DNA from 4 places in the Pseudoalteromonas sp. MB47 genome. Region 1 is predicted to be linked to each of the others. Evidence: predicted binding sites of a transcription regulator. Region 1 holds the regulator's gene; each other region holds the start of a gene.
What was found. The regulator sigma-54, encoded in region 1, starts transcription at its own class of promoters, with help from an activator protein. The targets are predictions, from matches to a motif close to GTTGGCACGNNNNTNGNNT.

Region 1 (5,542 bases):
CATAAACGTATTAATGGTTTAATTGTGGTGGATCAAAGCAACACACCAATTGGTGCCCTTAATATGCAAGACTTATTAAAAGCAGGAGTTCTCTAAGCAATGACATTCGCCGAACTATACCAGCCCCTGAGCCCTGATGTGAGTCAGCGTGCTCAAAAAATAAAACTATTAATCTGTGATATTGATGGTGTTTTTTCTGATGGTCGAATTTATTTGGGTAATAATGGCGAAGAGCTTAAAGCATTCAATACTAAAGATGGTTTTGGTATTAAAGCACTCATTAATAGTGGCTTTGAAGTGGCAGTGATTACTGGCCGCCATTCACAAATAGTTCAGCAGCGAATGACTAGCCTAACAGTTCAGCACATTTATCAGGGACAAGAAGATAAGCTGATTGCTTATCAAGAGTTAAAGGATAAACTGGGGCTGACAGATGAACAGATTGCCTATATTGGTGATGATGGTCCAGACTTACCAGTTATGGAAAAAGTTGGCTTTGCTGTCGCAGTAAACGATGCACACCCGCTTATCAAGAAGCTGGCTCATTACACCACATTATTACCGGGTGGCTTTGGAGCCGTGCGTGAATTAACTGATTTACTGATGTTAGAAAACGGCAAGCCGTTAACTAGCGATGGAACCAGCGCATGAATATAGCCCGTATTTTACTGAGTATTGTTTTTGTCTGTTGCATGGTGTGGTTATGGTACCCGTACTTTAACCAGTCAACTGATACAATAACTAGTGAAGACGAGATCATCGCAACACCTGATTACACTGCCGTTGCTCTAAAGCAAACAGCTTATGACGAGCAAGGTAAAATTAGTCATAAAGTGGCAGCTGCAAAAATGGAGTTGTATCAACAATTAGGGTTTACCTTTTTTGAACAACCTATTTTTACTATTTATAGCGATCAGCAAGTTTGGCAAGTAAGAGCCAAAGAAGCTACTTTATACGAAAATGATCAGCTGATTTTTGAAGGGGATGTAGTTGCTAAAAACTTAACCCATAACGGTATGATCGAAGACATAAAAGCAGAAAATATTAATGTCGACATTGATAAAATGACGATGTTTTCAAAGCAACCTGTAACACTAACAGGACCGAATTTAAAAATTACCGGTAAAGGCTTAAAAGCCGATTTAAAAGCCGAAATTGTTGAGTTAACTAACCATACACGAACCATATACTATGACCAATAAACTGAAGAAATTACTCCTGATCCCAAGCTTATTGATTGCCTTTTCGGGCGCAGCTGCCGAGCAAACAGGCGCTCAAATTAGCATTAGCTCAGATCGCCAAGTCGGTAAACTAAAAGATGGCGTTGGCATATTCGAAGGTAACGTAGAGATCGTGCATGGTGATCGTCGCATTACAGCAGAGCGACTTGAGGCACATGGCGGTGACACCGAAGGTACAGTCGAATTAATTATCGCTACAGGCAAACCAGCTTACTTCGAAGAAAAGCAAGCTGATGGTACCGTGATGAGCGCCAGCGCCGAAGAAGTTCGTTATGATGTTGCGAAACGCTTCTTAACACTCAATGGCGAAGCTGAAGTCACTCAAGCGGGTCAAAAAGTAACGGCAAAAAGCATTACCTATGATATGGCTCAACAGCTGATCAGCGCAGAAAAAGACGAAAACTCAACAGATCGTGTACACACTATTTTAGTGCCTGTAGAAAATAAAAAAGACGATAAAGGCCAACCATGAGCACATTAAAAGCAGAGCTTTTAGCTAAAAGCTACAAAGGCCGCCAAGTGGTTAAAAATGTCGGTCTTGAAGTTGAAGCGGGCAGTATTGTTGGCTTGTTAGGGCCAAATGGTGCAGGTAAAACCACCACCTTCTATATGATTGTAGGCCTCGTACCAAGCGACAAAGGAAAAATAAGCATCGATGATAACGATATCACGCTTTTGCCAATGCACAGCCGTGCGCGCTTAGGTATTGGTTATCTACCACAAGAGTCGTCTATTTTTCGAAAATTAACAGTTTACCAAAACTTGATGGCCATATTAGAGACCCGCAAAGATCTTAACAAAACAACGCGCGAAGAGACTCTTAACAACTTATTAGATGAATTTAGCATTCAACATATTCGCGATAGCCAAGGTATGGCACTGTCAGGTGGTGAACGACGCCGCGTTGAAATTGCACGTGCATTAGCCGCTAATCCTAAATTTATCCTTTTAGATGAGCCTTTTGCTGGTGTTGATCCTATTTCGGTGTTAGATATAAAGAAAATTATTGAGCACCTAAAAAATCGTGGTATTGGTGTACTTATTACTGACCATAATGTTCGAGAAACCCTTGATGTTTGTGAAAAAGCCTACATTGTTTCTCATGGGGAGCTAATTGCATCAGGCACACCTGAGCACGTATTAGCTGACCAAACTGTACGTGATGTTTATCTAGGCGAGCAATTCAGGCTGTAACCATTACGCCACCGACTAGAGCATCTGCTAGACTTATACAATGACAATAAATCGATAACAGTGTCCTCACCGTTACCGATAACTTAAAAAGGATTGTTAGGGATACATGAGGCAATCATTACAGCTGCGCATGGGCCAGCAACTTACAATGACTCCACAACTGCAACAAGCCATTCGCTTGTTGCAGCTCAGTACATTGGATCTCCAGCAAGAAATTCAAGAAGCGCTTGATAGTAATCCTCTGCTTGAAGTGGAAGAAGCGGATTACAACGAAGAAAGCATCGGTAAGAATGAGCAAAAAGCGGAGTCTGACGATGTACAAGTCAGCGCGTCTGCCGACGAAGCACCTAGCGAATTCGAGCAAGAAAGCAGTGATGCTCTGAGTAAGGATACGGTTAGCGATGACTTAGCTATGGATGTTACGTGGGATGAGTACATGAGTGCCGCCCCATCAACATCGTCTGGGCCAATGCCTGAAGACGAGTCTATTTACCAAGGTGCTTCAACAGAAACACTGCAAGAATATTTAATGTGGCAACTACAGCTCACACCATTTAGTCCTACCGATGAAGCGATTGCCGTTGCCATCGTTGAAGCTATCGATGACTCAGGTATTTTAACGGTTAGCTGCGAAGATATTGTCGAAAGCTTTAATCAAAATAATGATGAAGAAGAAATCGAACTCGATGAAGTTGAAGCTGTCTTAAAAAGAATACAGTTATTCGATCCAGTTGGTATCGGCGCGCGAAGTTTACAAGAGTGCCTGTGTATACAACTTCGTCAATTCGATGCCAATACGCCATATTTAGCTGAAACTAAAATGGTTTTATCTGAGCATATCGAATTATTAGCAAGTCGCGACTATCGCACTTTAATGAAAAAGACTAAGCTTAAAGAAAACGAGCTTAAAGAAGTGATGACGCTCATTCACAGCTTAAATCCTAAGCCTGCGGATAGCATAGTACGCGAAGAATCTGAGTACGTCATACCCGATGTATCAGTGAAAAAAGTGAAAGGCCGCTGGGTAGTCGAGTTAAACCCAGATTGTATGCCAAAAATTAGAGTGAATAGCCAATATGCAGCGATGTCTCGCTCTGTTAAATCAAGTAGCGACAGCCAATTTATTCGTTCTCACTTACAAGAAGCAAAGTGGTTTATTAAGAGCTTAGAAAGCCGTAACGATACTTTACTAAAAGTGACCAACTGTATCGTGCAACAACAGCAAGCTTTCTTTGAACATGGCCCAGAGGCAATGAAGCCAATGGTGCTAAACGATGTCGCTGAAATGGTCGAAATGCATGAATCGACGATTTCTCGGGTTACAACACAAAAATATATGCATACCCCAAGGGGAATTTTTGAGTTGAAATATTTCTTCTCAAGCCATGTCAGCACCGAAAATGGTGGTGAGTGTTCTTCTACAGCAATTCGCGCTTTAATCAAGAAGTTAGTTGCTGCAGAAAACTCGGTTAAACCATTGAGTGATAGCAAAATTGCAGATATATTGGCTGAGCAAGGAATTAAAGTAGCTAGACGTACAATTGCAAAATATCGTGAGTCTCTAGCAATACCTCCGTCTAATCAGCGTAAAAGTCTGATTTAGACGTTTTACATAGAAGGAAAATGCTTATGCAACTAAATTTAACTGGTCGTCACGTAGAAGTCACTGATTCATTAAGAGACTATGTAAACACTAAGTTCGCAAAACTAGAAAGGCATTTTGATCATATTAATAATGTTCATGTCATTTTAGATGTAGAAAAATTAAGCCAAAAAGCAGAAGCAACTTTACATGTAAACGGAGGCGAGTTGTTCGCTTCTACAGAACATCAAGATATGTACGCAGCAATTGACTCATTGATCGATAAACTTGATCGCCAAGTCATTAAGCATAAAGAGAAATTAGCTCGACATTAAATTATGAAACTTAGTTCACTTACTAATCAGGACTGCAGCAAAGCTGCGGTCCTTTTTAATAGCAAAAAAAGAATTCTTGAGTATATTAGCGAGTTAGCTCACCAGCAGTTTCCTCATTTATCTCAACAAGATATCCTAGATGCTTTTCTGAACAGGGAAAAGTTAGGTAGTACAGGTATCGGCCGAGGAATAGCTATTCCCCACGGTCGAATGAGTGGTGCTGATGAACCTCATGCATTTATTATTGTCAGTGAATCTCCCATCAATTTTGATGCGATAGACAATCGTCCCGTTGATATTTTTGTCGCACTCATCGTACCAGATGGCGATTGCCAGTTGCACTTGAAGACCTTGTCAACAATTGCTGATAGACTTAAAGATAAAGATTTTTGTAAACAGTTGCGAAGTGCTACAAGCGATCAGCAACTATTTCAAGTAATTGCATCAGAGGCATAAATGGAATTAATAATTATCAGCGGTCGCTCAGGCTCGGGCAAATCGGTCGCTTTACGAGTTCTTGAAGACTTAGGCTACTATTGTGTTGATAATATTCCTGTCAACCTACTGCCTTCGCTCGTGCGAAGTGTTTCTGATAATTATGACAAAATTGCCGTCAGTATCGACGTACGTAACTTACCGAAAGAGCAGCAAGAGTTTAATGATATTCTTGAGTACCTGCCAGGTTTTGCAAACCCAACACTATTCTACCTAGATAGTGATGATCAAACCCTAATTAAGCGCTTTTCTGAAACTCGCCGTTTGCATCCATTATCGATTGATTCTTTACCGCTTGATCTTGCCATTAAACAAGAAAAAATCCTGCTTGATGTGCTGATCACCCGCGCTGACTTTATGATTGATACCACTGATTTGAGTGTTCATCAGTTAGCAGAATCAATTCGTGAAAAGATTTTAGGTAAGAAAGATAAAAAACTGATTATTACGTTTATGTCGTTTGGTTTTAAGCATGGTATTCCAAAAGAAGCTGACTACGTTTTTGATGCACGCTTTTTACCGAACCCACACTGGGAGCCTGATTTGAAGCCACTAACCGGTCTCGATCAGCCTGTCAGGGATTATTTAGCTAGCCACAGCATAGTGCAAAAGTTCACTTGGCAGATTCAAACCTTTGTACAGACTTGGTTGCCACATCTAGAGCGCAATAACCGCAGTTACCTAACCATTGCAAT
Region 2 (5,542 bases), on a different contig from region 1:
AAACACGTATTAGAAGCTGACCTTGTTATCGGTGGCGTACTAATCCCAGGTGCAGCAGCGCCTAAACTAGTAACAGCTGAGCACATCAAAGCAATGAAGCCTGGTTCTGCAATCGTTGACGTTGCAATCGACCAAGGTGGTTGTATCGCAACGTCTAAAGCGACAACTCACGCTGATCCTACTTACATCGTTGATGACGTTGTTCACTACTGTGTTGCTAACATGCCAGGTGCTGTTCCACGTACTTCTACGTTCGCACTTAACAATGCAACATTACCGTTCATCATCAACCTTGCTAACAAAGGCTATAAGAAAGCGCTTCTTGACGATGCTAACTTCTTAAAAGGCTTAAACGTGATCAAAGGCCAAGTTACTTATAAAGAAGTAGCTGAAGCTTTCAACATGGAATATGTTGACCCACGTACAGCAGTTGAAAATGCTTAATAAGAATTAGCATTGTGAAACAAAAAAAGCAGCGATATCGCTGCTTTTTTTATGCCTGTTTGCAAATAAATTAGTTTATCTGCAAACAATTATATTTCTGATTAACGACGCTTAGTTTGTTTAGCGCGTTGATTGTGCTTTTTAACCGCCTTACGGATTTGGTTAATTTTGGCACGTTTGTCTTTACGCTTTTCAGGAATAACCGACAGCTTAGTTTGCGTTTCGCGGCCTAGTTGTACTGTTTTACGTAAATAGTTAACCGTGTCTAAATCAAGTTCAGCCCAACCACCTTGTGGCAAGCGCTTATCAAGCTCTAACTTACCGTAACGAATACGGATAAGACGCGATACTTCAACATCTTGTGATTGCCACAAACGACGTACTTCGCGGTTACGACCTTCTGTTAAAGTGACATTGAACCAACGGTTGATACCTTCACCACCCATAGGTTTGATGTTTAAGAATTTCGCAGGACCATCTTCAAGCTCAACGCCTTTTGTTAGAGTGCGTAGCGTTTCGTTAGTCACTTCACCAAACACACGAGCTGAGTACTCACGCTCTACTTCGTAGCTTGGGTGCATTAAACGGTTAGCAAGTTCACCATCGTTAGTAAACAGCATTAAACCTGCGGTATTAATATCTAATCGGCCAACTGCAATCCAGCGTTCGCCATCAACACGTGGTAAACGGTCAAATACCGTACGACGACCTTCTGGGTCTTTACGCGTACATAACTCACCTTCTGGTTTGTTATACATAAGCACACGACAAATACGGTCGGCTTTGTCTTCGATTTTCACTACGTGACCGTCAACACGAATTACATCGGTTGCTTCTACGCGGTCGCCTAAACGAGCCACTTTACCATTCACGCTCACGCGGTTGGCATCGATATATTTTTCCATTTCACGACGTGAACCCACGCCAGCACGGGCTAATACTTTTTGTAACTTTTCAGTTTCTACATTACTCATTCAGATAGTTCTCTCACAGAAGGATCGCTCAATAGCTGGTTGATTTTACTCTCCTGAAGTTCAGGTAACGGCGGTAATTCATCTAAACCAGCTAATGAAAAATAATCTAAGAAAGCGGATGTTGTGGCATACAACGCTGGGCGTCCAGGCACCTCTTTATGGCCAACAACCCTAACCCACTCTCTTTCTAATAAGGTTTTAATTATTCCTGAGCCAACAGCAACCCCCCGTACTTGTTCAATTTCACCACGGGTAATAGGTTGTCTATAGGCAATCAAGGATAACGTTTCTAGTAGTGCTCGTGAGTATTTAGGTGCGCGCTCTTGCCATAAGTTTGCCAGCCAAGGCGCTAAACTAGCGCAGGCTTGAAACCTGTAACCGCTGCCTACTGCAACAAGCTTAATGCCTCGGGTTTGATAATGCGTTTGAATTTGTTCAATTGCATTATTAATGCGCGGCATAGATACGCTTAAATCAGCTAATACTGTCTCTTTTAAATGACGTTTAGACACAGGTTTTCCAGCAACAAAAATCGCGGCTTCTATGATTTCGACTAACTGTTCATCACTGATACGTTTTGTGGCCATCACTACTAAAGGTCATTTTAAATCACTAACGCTCTATTATGACAGAAGTCGGCCAAGGTTGGAAAAATTATTGTAAAAAAGCCAGTGTAAAACACTGGCTTTGGGGGATATTTACGAATGAATATTGAAATTAGCTATTTTTAACCATTTCAAGGGCATCATCTTCTGCAACGTCGCTGCCATATTTGCTAATGTAATTAACAAACTCAGTGCGGCTTATACGCTTATCTTTGTTGCTATCCATATAGCCAAAGTGATTTGCGATATCGTCGTCATCGGCTTCTTCAATTGAAACATAACCATTTTTGTCGTTATCTAACGATTTAAAGTCATTTTCGATTGGGTCAAATTTAGCGATTTCAGCTTTAAATGCTGATTCAGATACCTCACTATCAGCTGCCACCTTGCCTGTATTTAATTGCATGTATGCATTAAATTCAGTACGGCTGATTTGCTCGTCCATATTGGTATCGATGTTTGAAAAATGCTCCCAAATTGCATCATCGTCAGCTTCTACCTTAGAGATATAGCCGTCATTGTCATTATCTAGACTGCCAAAATCGCTGTCGATTTTTGCTAAAGAGTTACTTGCAGAACATGCTGAAAGACTTAGTGCTGCTAAAATTGTAGATGCTAAAGTTAACTTTTTCATAAGACATTTCCTTGTAGTCGATTAGATTCAATTAGACTATTTCAAGTTGAATGCCAAAATGCCTTATTGACTAAAATCAAGCACTTACAATCTAGTTAAGTTACTGTTAAGCCTATGATTTAGCAAGCTTTTCATAGGTTGCTGTAATTTTTTCATAAAAAAAGCGCTCCGAAGAGCGCTTTTTACAAATAACAAAAATGCCGTTATTAGATAGCTGCGTTTTGGTAACGCTTAACGAAGTCTGTTACTGCTTCGCCATTACATTTTAACGTGTTTAAGTTGCCAATTTTTTCACGCACAGGTGTTAAACCTTTTTTAAGTGCAGTGATGCAAAGTTGAGTTTCTTTTTGCTCATTTTTAGCAAACACTTCAATCGCTGCTTTTGCTACTTCTTGTGATTGTGCTTTTTTTGCAATTTCACGAATGTCAGTACCGTTACATAAAATGCTTTTTGAAAAACGTGACATTGAAATGCCATGCTTTGCTGCTTCTTTACGTGCAGCGGTAAACCCTTCGTTTGCACTTAAGCTACATAACTTCGATTCAATACTGTTATCAGCTGAAAAGTAGTGCGGGTTGCTTGCTAATGAGCCAAATGAGATACATGCAAGAGAAAGCATCACTAATTGTTTTTTCATGGTTTACCTTTAAATAGTACATAATATGAACGGGTGGTTTGCGCGCATTATATAAACAAAAATAAGCAGATCAACTGAATTATTTATTTAATTTAATAATTAATAGTGAGTTAACAATGTTTTTAAATTAAGCAGCAATTGATCAACATTTACCCAATTTGATTTTCGTAATTAGCTCATGAATAAGCCCTAGTTTGATGATAGAATTGCGCTAAACACTGAAACAAAAATAATAGGTGCACCATGAAGGTAATCTCATTTAACATTAACGGCCTGCGCGCTCGTTTACACCAATTGCAAGCCGTAATTGATAAACATCAACCAGATATTATTGGCTTACAAGAAATCAAAGTACATGATGAGGCCTTCCCTCTCGAAGATGTGCAAAAAATGGGTTATCACGTTTATTTTCACGGTCAAAAAGCGCATTACGGCGTGGCTATGTTATGTAAACAAGAGCCGAAATCAGTAGTTAAAGGCTTTGCAACCGATACCGACGAATCACAGCGTCGTATGATCAGTGTTACCGTGACACAAGAAAATGGTCGTGACCTAACGGTGATGAATGGCTACTTCCCACAAGGCGATAATATTGCCCACGAAACCAAATTCCCTTATAAGCGTCAGTTCTATAAAGATTTAATGACTCACTTAGAAGATAACCACACGCCAGAGCAAGATGTTATTGTGATGGGCGACATTAATATTTCACCAACCGATCTCGACATTGGTATTGGTGAACCAAACCGTAAGCGCTGGTTAAAAACAGGTAAGTGTTCGTTCCAACCTGAAGAGCGTGAATGGTTAAGCACGTTATTAAACTGGGGCTTTAAAGATACTTTCCGTGAACTTTACCCAGAAAAAACCGAGCAATATTCGTGGTTTGATTACCGCTCAAAAGGTTTTGATGACAACCGCGGTCTACGCATTGATGTGATCTTAGCAACCCCTGCTCTTGCCGAGCGTTGTGCTGAGTCTGGTATCGATTACGAATTACGTGGTATCGAAAAACCATCTGATCATGCGCCGATTTGGTCAACATTTAACGCATGATAGACACACTGCAATGGCAGCTCCCTTTGTGGAGCTGTGTGGCTATAATACTTTGGCTCAGCTTTGATAAGCAAAGCGCATCACAATTGTTGGCAACGCCAATAAGACAAGTGGGTGTGCTCGCATGTGCTTTAGTACTTGCGGTACTGTGGCGCATTAAAGCGGGGATATTGCCAGGCCTCGAATTGCATATTTTAGGAGTCACTGCAGTGACCCTAATTTTAGGTTGGCGGCTGGCTATTTTTGCAAGTACCTTGGCGAGTTTGTTGTTAGTGCTGGTTTTACAATTGCCAATCAGTTTATTGCCTGTGCATTTGTTATTTACAGCGTTTATTCCAATTACGTTGAGCTATGTGTGCTTTGTAATTTGCTATACCTATTTACCAAGACACTTTTTTATTTATATCTTTTTATGCGCGTTTTTAACCGCTGCTGTTATCGCCTGTATTAAAATACTTACCAGCGGTGTATTTTATTACTTGCTTGGTGATTACAGTTTTATTGAGATTTCAGAAAACTATCTGATTCTGTGTGCCATAATTTGGTTTCCTGAAGCAATGCTCAATGGCATGGCCATTACCTTGATGATCACCTATCGCCCTCATTGGGTTAAAACCTTTTATGATAAGGACTATTTAGACTCATGAGTCTTTACTATCACTGCCCGATTTGCAAACTTGAACTTACTCTAAACGACAAAACTTACCGTTGTGACAATAACCACAGTTTTGATATCGCCAAAGAGGGTTATGTCAATTTACTTCCCGTGCAAAATAAAAAGTCGAAACAACCGGGCGATAACCTTGAAATGGTGCAGGCTCGCCGCGCTTTTTTAAGTGCCGGACACTATTTGTTTTTACAGCAGGCTTTAGCTGAGTTAGTGGCATCTCTCGAACCAAGTTCAGTGATTGATTTAGGCTGTGGTGAAGGTTTTTATACTCAAGCTATAGCAGCGCAGTCGAGTGCCGATGTATATGGTGTTGATATATCTAAGCCCGCGGTAAAATACGCCGCTAAGCGTTACGAAAATGCGCATTTTAGTGTCGCGTCGATTAGCCAAGCCCCTTTTGCAGATGCGCAGACTGATGTGCTTGTTAGTGTGTTTGCCCCTTTATTTGCACAAGAACTTGCTCGCCTTGCCAAGCCGCAAGCTAGTTTAATTGTTGCAAGCCCTGGCCCTTGGCACCTTAAAGA
Region 3 (5,542 bases), on a different contig from region 1:
CCAGATAATTTCGGCGCTGTTCAATAAGCTGTTTTCTCTGTCTTATTCTTAATAAAGCAATGCCCATTGCAGCTAAAAGCAGGCTAAATAATAAGACGCTGTATAAAATAGCTTGACGTTGTGCGGCAATAGCTTGGCTTTTTTCATTGTCTTGAAGTTTTAAATCTTGTATTGCTAAATCGCGGTCGCGCATTGCAATGGAGTTTTGTAGCTCAGCTAAACGCTGGTTGTAGTTGTTACGGGCAAAGCCTTTTTCAAGCTCTGTAATAGCACGTTGATACGACAGGGCTTGTTTATAATCAGCTTGTTTTTCTGTCACAGTGATCAAATGTTCTAGGGCAATGATTTGCTTTTGCAGCTTATTTTTTTGCTTACTTAACTGGTAGGCTTGCTCAGCATAATGTTTAGCTTGTTCGTGCTCAGTAGAGCCAATGTACAGCTTAGCTAATGTAAGTAATACATCTATATATAAGTGATCGTCTTGCTTGAGTTCAATGAGCACTTGTTTTTCAATGCTTAATGCTTGGTCAGGTTTATCTATTTCGAGCAAATTTATCGCAATATTATGGTTTGCCCAGGCAGTATTTCGCGTACTGTTATAACTAGCGAAGACCTGCTTAGCCTCTTGTGCGTATGCAAGTGCTGCAGGGTAGTTTTTAAGTCCATATTCGCATTGGGATAGCTTAACTAAACTATGTCCGATATCAGACAGTGAACCCGTTTGCCTATCAAAACTAAGGGCTGTAATAAACTCGCTCTTTGCTTTTTCGTATTGTTCTAAATCTAAATAACTTTGGGCAATTGAATAACTTATACCTGCTTGTAATGAAATAGACGGCGACATTTGCTGAATAACTTCACGGCGTTTTAGCTTATATTCTAGGGCAAGGGTTAACCGGTCTAACTGTTCAAGATTACGCGAATAACCATGGTAGAGCATTTCTTTTTGCTTTAAGGTTAATTCTCGATTGTTGTCGTGAATATAAACCTCAAGCAAGTTCAAGGCTGCTTGATATTCACCTGCATTATGATAAGCACTGACAAGGCTCGCAACGGCATCAATTTCGTAATCGCTGAGTTGCAAACGCTGAAACAGCGCGACATTTTGTTGAGATAAGTGAATTGCAGATTCTAATTTATTTGCACTATATGCCAATCGAGCTTTGACTAAATATAATTCGCTATAAATAGAGGAGTCACTTTTATATTTTGGAGAAGACTCAAGTTCTTCTACTATGTTTTGCGCCTGTTGAAACTGACCTAGGTGTATATGAACGTGAATTAATCTAACATTAAAGCTTAATCGCTCAGCAAAACTGGCAGATTCAATAAGGCGTTTATCTATATTTGTTAAATATTTATAGCGTTCTTGGTAATCGCTTATTGTTCTAGCTTCATCAATGTGGCCTTGTAAAGTTGACGCAATTGATGCAAATGACAAGGTACACAGCAGAATAACAAGAGCTTTAAAGTTCATTTTTAACATTTATTATTATTTTTTCTGAAGCAATTCTAGCACATCATGCTTTTGTGTTGAGTAAATTTGTTTTTTGTGATTAAAAAGAATTGCATTTTGCGATATAGATGGTTGCATCTTGCAAAAAGGATCTGCAAAAAATATTTAAAACCTTATTTTTTAATGAGTTATATTTTGGAACAATTGCTGCTTTAAATAATTACATAACCACAGGAGAGTGTAATTATGAAAAGCAAAATACCCGTCTGTCTTTTATCAGTGCTTGCCACTAGTTATGTAAGCGCAGCTCCGTTTGAAGAATGCCCAAGTAAAGCATTTCTAATACAAGGTACACCTGCACAAATGTTTGGAATTGATTTGGTCTCTGCTAAAGCGACAGTATTAGCACCGTCATTAAACTTTAGTGACGAAACAAACAATGAAAGCGTAAATGCTGTGGGTTTTAACTATAAAGACCAATATATGTATGGCTTTAGTAAGCAAAGCCCTAAGAGTGTTGTCAAAATTGGTGATGATTATCAACTAGAACGACTCGTGGTTAACGGTCTGCCTGATACTAACTTCTATGTGGGTGACATCCATGTAAATAGTGAAACTAATCAGGCGGTATATTATTTGTATCATCCCAAATTCGGATTGTACGGTATTGATTTGACAGAGCCTGCTGATGAATATCAAGCTGATTTAGTTGCGGGTTCAGCTAGCTGGGGGTTAGCTATTTATGATTTTGCTTTTCATCCTAATAGCAACCTTTTGTATGCAGTTGAATCAAATGGCGACTTATACGAAATAGATCTTAATAATCAGACACCCACTTTTGTGGCGAACTTAGATATAGCTGGTGATACCGGAGCGAATGGTGCTGGGTATTTTGATGTAAAAGGACAGTTTTATTTTAGTAATAACCGAAGCGGTAAAATACACAAAGTAGACCTTAGCATTAGCCCTGTAAACGGTTACACGCCAACTGCTGCGGTGTTTACTTTAGGGCCTACATCAAATCAAAATGATGGTGCACGCTGCGCAATTGCTGAGGTAAAGGTAACGGATAATTCAATCGATTTTGGTGATGCACCTGCTCCTTATCAAACCTCACTCGAAGACAGTGGCGCAAGACATTTATTTGACCCAAATGCAGATCAAACTAATTTGGTTTACTTAGGTGCTACAGTAGATGGCGAGAATATTAATACACGTTCAGACTTACTTTTAACACCTGATGATCAATCAGATGACGGCGTTAAGTTCGTCACTGATTTGGTAGCAGGCAATACCAGTCAAATTATTGTTACCTCTGCAAATGACGAGACATATCTATACGCATGGTTTGATTGGGATCAGAATTACCAATTTGATGCGGATGAAATTACGGTGTCTAAATATCGGTTAAACCAAGGCGATAATAGCATTTTGGTTAATGTTCCAGATGATGCCGTTATGGGAACAACCTGGTCTCGCTTTCGTGTAACTGATGGTAGTGAAACCAATCCAATTACAGCAACTGGTGGTGTTATTGGTGGGGAGGTAGAAGATTACTCTGTAACAACATTGGGAAGCCTAGTTTACCCAGGAGAAAATAGCTGGGTAACACTTGCATTTGAGGATAAATGGCCATTTTCTGGAGATTATGACTTCAATGATTTAGTTATAAACTATCGAACTACAATTATAGATCAAAATGGTGTGGCTACAGGTTACAAAATAGAAGGTGAGCTAGTTGGGATAGGTGCTGATTTTCATAATGGCTTTGCAGTTAGGTTATATGAGACTGTGGAAGGTTCAAATGATAAACGCATTTTACGTAGCCAAATTAATGCTGAAAAAACTAGTTTACTGATTAATGGTCTTGAACAAACGCACGAGATCTTAGAGCAAAATACTGAAGATGCTATTTTCGTGATTATGCCTGATACTTGGGATTACATTGATAAACAGTCTAATTGTAATTATTTTAGAACCGAGACGGGTTGTGATAGCAATAGTAAAGTCACGTTTTCATTGTTTATTGATTTATTACCAGGTACAGCGACCGCTGATGCACCTAAGTACACATTAGATCCTTTCATATTTGCAGCTGATGGACACTATCATGGTGAAGCCTTGGTTGGTAAAGACCCTAGAAGCTGGGAGGTTCACCTTAAGAATCAGCAGCCGACAGAAAAATTTGATATGCAACTATTTTCTTTCGCAGAGTCTGATGATGCATCTGACAGTGCGCAGGGTTTTTACTTCCAAACCGAAACAGGTCTACCTTGGGCAATTGAAGTAGGTACTTCTTGGGCTCACCCTAAAGAAGGGGTAGATATTACCCATGCATACAGCGACTTTAAAGCATTTGCAGAATCAAAAGGGCAAGAAAAGCCAATGTGGTTCAACAATGCTAAGCCTGCTAACGTGATTTCAAGAGGAGAATAATTATGAAACATTATACTTTAGTGATCATAAGCTTAATGTTAGCTGCGTGTGGTGGCGGTGGTGAAGGCGACTCTGCAACGGAAAGTGCTGGAACAAATGTAACGCAAGCACCTACAACAGATACAACGCCACCTGAGACAACACCTCCGGCTACTGGCGTGGATCCTGAGACGATGAATGATTTAACGATTGCTCCTGAGTTTAATTTAAGTAGTAAATTAGAGCTCGATGTAGATGTAGATTTGAATATTGGTGACACCAGAGCCTTTTTAAACATATGTCTTAAAGGCGACGACGATAAAGCCGATTATAACCAGTGTTTGCTTCGTGCACCATTGGTACAGAGCAAGCTGTCATCTAGTTTAATGTTAGCTAACAGTGGATTAGAGCTGGTGGCCGAGGTGTGGTTTTATGACACTCAGAGTGAGCCTTTACGTTATTATTGGAAAAATGATAGTGAGCAGCCAATGGTGTTTACGATTAGGTAAGAGTGATCGATTCTTTACGTAAATTAGTTTAATTTGTATGAATCTTATTTTCAACAGCTTGAAGAGGAATGAGTGATGGAATACATAGAGCAAGTGTTAAAATCAGTAAAGAGTTCTAATCCAAATGAAACGGAGTTTTATCAAGCTGTTGAAGAGGTTCTGTCTTCGATTAATCAATATCTCGAGATTAATAATAAGTATCAAAAAAACTCTATTGTTGAACGATTAGTAGAGCCAGAAAGGCAAGTCATATTTAGGGTTCCTTGGCTTGATGATCTTGGAAATGTTCAGGTTAATCGTGGTTTTAGAATTGAATTTAGTTCATAGTTAGGTCCTTTTAAGGGCGGCTTACGATTTCACCCCAGCGTTAACCAAAGTGTGGTTAAATTTTTGGGCTTTGAGCAAGTCTTAAAAAATGCATTGACAGGTTTACCGTTAGGTGGTGGTAAAGGTGGTGCTGATTTCAACCCCAAAGGCAAAAGCGACCATGAAATTATGCGTTTTTGTCAGTCATACATGACTGAGCTTTTCCGTCATATTGGTGCTAATACAGATGTACCTGCTGGTGATATTGGCGTTGGGGCGAGAGAAATTGGTTATTTGTTTGGGCAGTACAAGCGGATCACAAACCAATTTAGTGGCGTTTTAACAGGAAAACCTGAATCATTAAATGGCTCTTCTTTAAGAACAGAAGCAACAGGATACGGCGTTGCTTACTTTCTAAGTGCTATGTTAGATGCGAAAGGCGACTCTATAACAGGAAAACGGTGCTTAGTGTCTGGTGCTGGTAATGTTGCACTTTATCTGATGAAAAAGCTTGATGAGTACGATGCTGTGATTCTTAGCTGTAGCGATTCGAAGGGCACGCTATATAGTAAGAATGGGCTTGACGTAAAATTAGTGATGCATCTTAAAAGTGAACGTGGTGCTGAGCTTAGAGATTATTTGAATGAACATAAAGATGCTGAGTTCACACCTGTCAATCAATACCCAACTGACGGTCATCAAGTTTGGCGATATGAAGCAGACATTGCTTTGCCATATGCGACTCAAAATGAAATTACTAAAGGTGATGCTAAAGCTCTTGTAGAAAACAGATGTTTGACTGTGTGCGAAGGTGCCAACATGCCAACTACACCTGAAGCAATGAAGATTTTCAAAG
Region 4 (5,542 bases), on a different contig from region 1:
GGCAGGTGCATCGTTACTTGACTCTGTTGTTGAAGTGAACGGTATTAAACTGCTGGTTGCTGATGTTGCAGGTACTGAGTCTAAAGCACTACGCGGCATGGTTGATGACCTGAAAACGAAGATTGGTTCAGGTGTTATTGCCCTTGGTGTAGCTAATGGCGACAAAGTAAGCCTAATTGCCGGTGTAACTAAAGACTTAACAGGTAAAGTGAAAGCTGGTGAACTTGTAAATCACATGGCTGCACAAGTAGGCGGTAAGGGCGGTGGTCGTCCTGATATGGCGCAAGCAGGTGGTACTCAGCCAGAGAACCTAGCTGCAGCCTTAGAAAGTGTAACGGCTTGGTTAACTGAGCGTTCTTAATCACTAGTGGCACTTATCGTCCAAAAATTCGGTGGCACCTCAGTTGGCTCAATAGAGCGAATTGAGGCCGTCGCCGACCTTGTTGTAAAAACCAAACAACAAGGCCATCAAGTTGTGGTGGTGCTCTCGGCGATGTCGGGAGAAACTAACCGTCTAATTGAACTCGCTAAACAAATCGATTCTCGACCCAGTGCTCGTGAGCTTGATGTATTGCTAACCACCGGTGAGCAAGTGTCGGTCTCTTTACTCGCTATGGCTATTATTAAACGTGGTCACTCAGCGGTAAGCTTACTTGCTGATCAGGTCAACATTCGCACCGATAACATGTTTGGTAAAGCGCGGATTGAAGAGATTGCGGCGACTCGTCTAAAGCATGAACTTGAACATAACCGGATTGCTATAATAGCGGGCTTTCAGGGCCGCGATATTGAAGGCAATATCACCACGCTTGGTCGCGGTGGTACTGATACCTCTGCGGTTGAGATTGCAGGCGCTATCAATGCCGATGAATGTCAAATTTACACCGATGTTGATGGGGTATACACCACCGACCCACGTATTGAGCCTAATGCGCGACGTATGAGCCATGTTACCTTCGAAGAAATGCTCGAAATGGCTAGTCTTGGGGCTAAGGTACTGCATATTCGTAGTGTCGAAGCGGCAGGAAAATATAATATACCGCTCAGAGTGTTATCGAGTTTTAACCCGGATCAAGGGACCTTGATCAGTTTTGAGGAGCCGGATGTGCAAGCAAACATTGTGTCGGGTATCGCCTTTAATCGTGACGAAAGCTTGATTTACGTCAATGGCGTACACCAAGGAACGGAAAACCTTGCAAAAATTTTGAAACTTTTTGCAGAATTTGGCATCGAAATAGATATGATTAATCAAGTTAATCATAACTTTGAAAAAATAGACTATGCTTTTACTGTGCACACGAATGATTTTGAGCAAGCCCTTGAAATTTTGACCAGTAACCAAGATGGTATCAGCGCAGAATCTATTAAAGGGATCAGCAATGTTGCCAAGGTGTCTGCAGTAGGTGTAGGGATGAAATCTCACTCTGGTGTGGCAAGTTTATTTTTTAATGCCCTTGCCGATGAAAACATCAAAGTGATGCTTGTATCGACATCAGAAATAAAGATATCAGTTTTAATTGACGAAAAGTATTTAGAACTGGCTGTACGTGCGCTACACAAAGTTTTTTTAACCGAAAATGAATAAGATCTAGAGTTTTTACTTACTTTTAAGTCTAGATTTCATTAGAATGTTTTTGACGCGGAATCTTTTAATTTTTTGGAACATGGGAGCAAGAGAATGCTAATACTAACTCGTAGAGTAGGTGAAACCCTAATGATCGGTGACGAAGTAACAGTTACTGTTCTTGGTGTTAAAGGAAATCAAGTTCGCATTGGTGTAAACGCACCGAAAGATGTATCTGTACATCGTGAAGAAATCTACATGCGAATTCAAGCAGAGAAATCTAACCCAAATCCGGGCAACGTTTAATCAGCGACAGATATTTTAAGAGCCACTCACTGAGTGGCTCTTTTATTTAGTTCGGCTGTCATTTCATCATTTAGCGCTTGTTTAGAAATATATTGCATACCGCGCTGTGCCTTTAAAATATAACCTCGCTCAGTTTCAATAATCTCACTAATCTGTTGCCAGCTTAATTGGTAGCTTTTATGCGGGTTTTCGGCTTTCACCCCATCATCATCAAATACGATAGTCACTTCGCTGCCTGATGCACGGCTCATCATTTGTCTTGCGACCCACCATGGGCGCTTGTAATAAAACGATAAGCACTCAACGACGGCAAGCATAATCATAAAGCTACCAAGGTAATGATTCTCTAATTGATAAAACGCCAATAAGCCTAAGGTTATTAACAATATCAACAGCGGGTATTTAGGCTTGGCTTGAGATGAATAAGGCAAAGACTCATCAAAGCATTCGTAATAATACGGTTTATCTAGTGTGTAAGTTGTACTTAATGTCATTTGGGGACTCAATTAATCGACTGGCAGCAGTTTAACATTGATAGAAAAAAACTGCCGCAGTTGGTTTTCATTTAGTTGTCATTATGAGAGCTTAAGGTATCTGTATTTTTTAGGTGTAAGTTGTATGTTTGTTAGTTCAATGTCATTAGCACTTGCAATGACCACAAATACTTTTTTAGTTATGGGCGATATGCCATACACCCCGATTGATGAAATTAATCTCGCCAAAGGCGGAAAAATTACTAAAGCAATCGCAGCAACACCCCATGGCTTTTTAATGCACCTTGGTGATATGAAATCGGGAGCACTTGCTTGCACGAACAAGCTTTTGCAAACAAATAAAGCGTTATTGACGTCGTTGACCAAACAGCCTTTTATTTATACCCCCGGTGATAATGAATGGACCGATTGTGACCGAGAGAAGCTATCGGTGCGTTTTGATGAGCTTGAGCGCCTAAGCTTTGTTAAAGGCCTAATGTTCGACGATGCTTATACACAAAAAGCACAGCAACTACAGGGTTATGCCACACAAGCTGAAATGCTAGAGAATGCCCGTTGGCAGTTTGATGGTATTGAGTTTCGTACTTTGCATATACCGGGCACTTTTAATGGCCGCTCGCAAATTTTAAAAAGTGACAAAAACGCAGCACTTGATGCCGCTGACAAACGTGATAAGTACAACTTAATTTGGTTAAAACAAGCACTTGTTCAACAAGATGCTAAGGCCTATGTGTTTGGCTTTCAGGCTGATATTTACCACCCGACCAGTAAACCCACTTGCAGTGAATCACAGCGCTCTAATTGTGATGCATTTAAAATATACCGAGATGCCATCAGCGACTTCGCAAAGCACACTAAGAAGCCTGTGCTTGTAATGCATGGTGATACCGGCCCATATTGCCAGCAGCCGTTAGCGAGCAACTTAACGCGTTTAAATGTCCCCGGAGATTTTGCTGTAAGCGATGTCGCAAAAGTAAGTTTTATCGACGGCCAATGGCATATAGCAAGTGTAACGACAAATGTGCCCCTCACTAAGGTATGTGAGTGATAACGTTGGGTAGAACGGAGACGCACTCAGAGCCGTCAGCTATCAGATTAAAACCCAACAAGTTAGCGAGTTTCTAGAGAAAGGAGCTATCAGCTTTCAGCCGTCAGCTATCAGATTAAAACCCAACAAGTTAGCGAATTTCTAGAGGAAAGAGTAAAGTTATCGAGTTTGAGGCTCACGTAGGCGTGAAATTTATTTCGCGCGGTGGTTTATAAAGTCATCAGACTTTAAACCCAAGTTAAGACTTGTAGGAGGCGTTTTAACGCCGAAAAAACTCACGCTATAGCCAAAAGTTCACGGTTAAAACCATTCCTACGATTATCTCAGATCTCATGCATCATTTAAAAAACAAAAAAGCGGCACTTGGCCGCTTTTCTTAAGTAAGGTGTGCTATTAGCAGTTAGTTTCTTCTGCGTTAACACCTTCTTTTACTTCTTCACATGCATCTTCAACTGCATTTTGTGTATCAGTAATTGCTTCGTCAATACGCTCACCTGCGTCTTCAGCAGAGTTGTCTTCACAACCCATGATGAAAAGACCTGAAAATAGGGCGATAGTTGCGGCTTTTAAAGTTGAATTTTTCATAATGAAATTCCTTGTAAATTTAAAAAAAGTAAGTGGTTATCTGCTTTTAACTACTTAGGGACGTTGCCTCTAAGTGCTCCTGATACCAGCGAAATAACAAGTAATACTAAAAATATAAAAAAGATAATCTTAGCGATGCCTGCAGCGGCTCCTGCGATACCGCCAAAACCTAACACTGCTGCGATTAACGCGATAACTAGAAAAGTAATTGTCCAGCGTAACATAGTGGTCTCCTTGGCTATTTAAATTTTCTTAAGTTCGATGTAACTGAAGCGAGTTCTGTGCCAGAACTTTTATTTTATATATTTCAATGGGTTGTGTGTTTTTGTTGTTCTTTAGAGGGTTCATCATTTGGTAACTTTTACGAGTAAGCATGTAACTTATTCATAGTGATATTTTTTCATATTGAGATGCATGAGAAAAAGAGATAATGCACCAATAAATGGTAAGACCAATTTAACATTGTTTGGGTTGGCTACCTCTAACACCTTGTTGTGTGTGGTTTTTAGCCATTTTGTTGCTATTAATTAATAGTTCAGCATATAACGACTGGCTATATTGATTATTTATATCATCTATAGCGGGGCTTTAAATGCATAAATAGTGGGGTGTTAATTGTATGTATGTCATGTTATTTTAAATTTAATTGGTTTTACCAATTTACAATGGTGCTATACAAATGAATTTTGTTTGTTATTATTGGTGCATAATTATTTAACAAAAATAACTTTTTATTTTAAGTAAGCGAGGGGAGTCGTATGGATATAGGTGGATTACTCACCACTGCGGCCAGTTTGATGGTGACAGGCATGGTAGGCGTGTTTGTTTTTCTGACTATTTTGATTTCAGCAGTCACTTTAATGTCAAAGGTAGTGGGTCGATTTGATGATCCTGCAATTGCAGAACCTACGCGTACAGCAAAAATTCAACCTCAACAGGGTGTGCCACAGGCACATATTGCAGCAATCAGCGCTGCAATTGCTCAATTTCGAAATAAACAAAAATAACGGGGCAGCTTAAACATGGCTAAATTAAAACTAACCGAATTAGTATTGCGTGACGCACACCAGTCTCTTTTGGCAACGCGTATGCGCTTAGACGACATGCTACCCATGGCAGAAAAACTCGATAATGCGGGTTATTGGTCAATTGAATCATGGGGTGGTGCGACGTTTGACTCGTGTATCCGTTATTTAGGTGAAGATCCTTGGCAACGTATTCGCGAGCTAAAAGCGGCAATGCCAAACACTAAGCAACAAATGCTACTACGCGGACAGAATCTTCTAGGTTACCGTCATTATGCTGATGATGTAGTCGAAAAGTTTGTTGAGCGTGCCCACAAAAACGGTGTTGATGTTTTCCGCATTTTCGATGCGATGAACGATGTGCGTAACCTTGAAACTGCCATTAAAGCTGCTGTTAAAGTAGGTGCTCATGCCCAAGGTACTATTTCGTACACAGTAAGCCCAGTCCATACGCTTGATATGTGGCTTGAGCTTGCAAAACAACTAGAAGATCTTGGTTGTCATTCAATTTGTATCAAAG

Region 2: a site for sigma-54 is predicted at 2,697-2,715, ahead of IMPJCBKJ_RS13785 (EF-hand domain-containing protein). Genes of this name have one in related genera too.
Region 3: a site for sigma-54 is predicted at 1,651-1,669, ahead of IMPJCBKJ_RS09665 (LruC domain-containing protein). Genes of this name have one in related genera too.
Region 4: a site for sigma-54 is predicted at 4,268-4,286, ahead of IMPJCBKJ_RS08730 (DUF1328 family protein). Genes of this name have one in related genera too.

What each region holds. Positions count from the first base shown of each region.
Region 1 covers NZ_VFBD01000011.1:98,311-103,852, forward strand. The annotation lists gene IMPJCBKJ_RS07265 (KpsF/GutQ family sugar-phosphate isomerase) at 1-96, shown strand, start outside; gene kdsC (3-deoxy-manno-octulosonate-8-phosphatase KdsC) at 100-651, shown strand; gene lptC (LPS export ABC transporter periplasmic protein LptC) at 648-1,202, shown strand; gene lptA (lipopolysaccharide transport periplasmic protein LptA) at 1,192-1,713, shown strand; gene lptB (LPS export ABC transporter ATP-binding protein) at 1,710-2,435, shown strand; gene IMPJCBKJ_RS07290 (RNA polymerase factor sigma-54) at 2,542-4,038, shown strand; gene hpf (ribosome hibernation promoting factor) at 4,065-4,352, shown strand; gene ptsN (PTS IIA-like nitrogen regulatory protein PtsN) at 4,356-4,808, shown strand; gene rapZ (RNase adapter RapZ) at 4,809-5,542, shown strand, end outside.
Region 2 covers NZ_VFBD01000025.1:88,698-94,239, reverse strand. The annotation lists gene ald (alanine dehydrogenase) at 1-444, shown strand, start outside; gene rluB (23S rRNA pseudouridine(2605) synthase RluB) at 546-1,418, opposite strand; gene scpB (SMC-Scp complex subunit ScpB) at 1,415-2,005, opposite strand; gene IMPJCBKJ_RS13785 (EF-hand domain-containing protein) at 2,136-2,657, opposite strand; gene IMPJCBKJ_RS13780 (hypothetical protein) at 2,864-3,295, opposite strand; gene xthA (exodeoxyribonuclease III) at 3,539-4,348, shown strand; gene IMPJCBKJ_RS13770 (energy-coupling factor ABC transporter permease) at 4,345-4,995, shown strand; gene IMPJCBKJ_RS13765 (putative RNA methyltransferase) at 4,992-5,542, shown strand, end outside.
Region 3 covers NZ_VFBD01000020.1:18,581-24,122, forward strand. The annotation lists gene IMPJCBKJ_RS09660 (ATP-binding protein) at 1-1,477, opposite strand, end outside; gene IMPJCBKJ_RS09665 (LruC domain-containing protein) at 1,703-3,892, shown strand; gene IMPJCBKJ_RS09670 (hypothetical protein) at 3,895-4,380, shown strand; partial or broken gene gdhA (NADP-specific glutamate dehydrogenase) at 4,456-5,542, shown strand, end outside.
Region 4 covers NZ_VFBD01000016.1:9,863-15,404, forward strand. The annotation lists gene alaS (alanine--tRNA ligase) at 1-361, shown strand, start outside; gene IMPJCBKJ_RS08705 (aspartate kinase) at 368-1,585, shown strand; gene csrA (carbon storage regulator CsrA) at 1,679-1,870, shown strand; gene IMPJCBKJ_RS08715 (YcxB family protein) at 1,897-2,364, opposite strand; gene IMPJCBKJ_RS08720 (hypothetical protein) at 2,489-3,412, shown strand; gene IMPJCBKJ_RS08725 (hypothetical protein) at 3,806-3,997, opposite strand; gene IMPJCBKJ_RS08730 (DUF1328 family protein) at 4,048-4,221, opposite strand; gene IMPJCBKJ_RS08735 (OadG family transporter subunit) at 4,756-5,004, shown strand; gene oadA (sodium-extruding oxaloacetate decarboxylase subunit alpha) at 5,020-5,542, shown strand, end outside.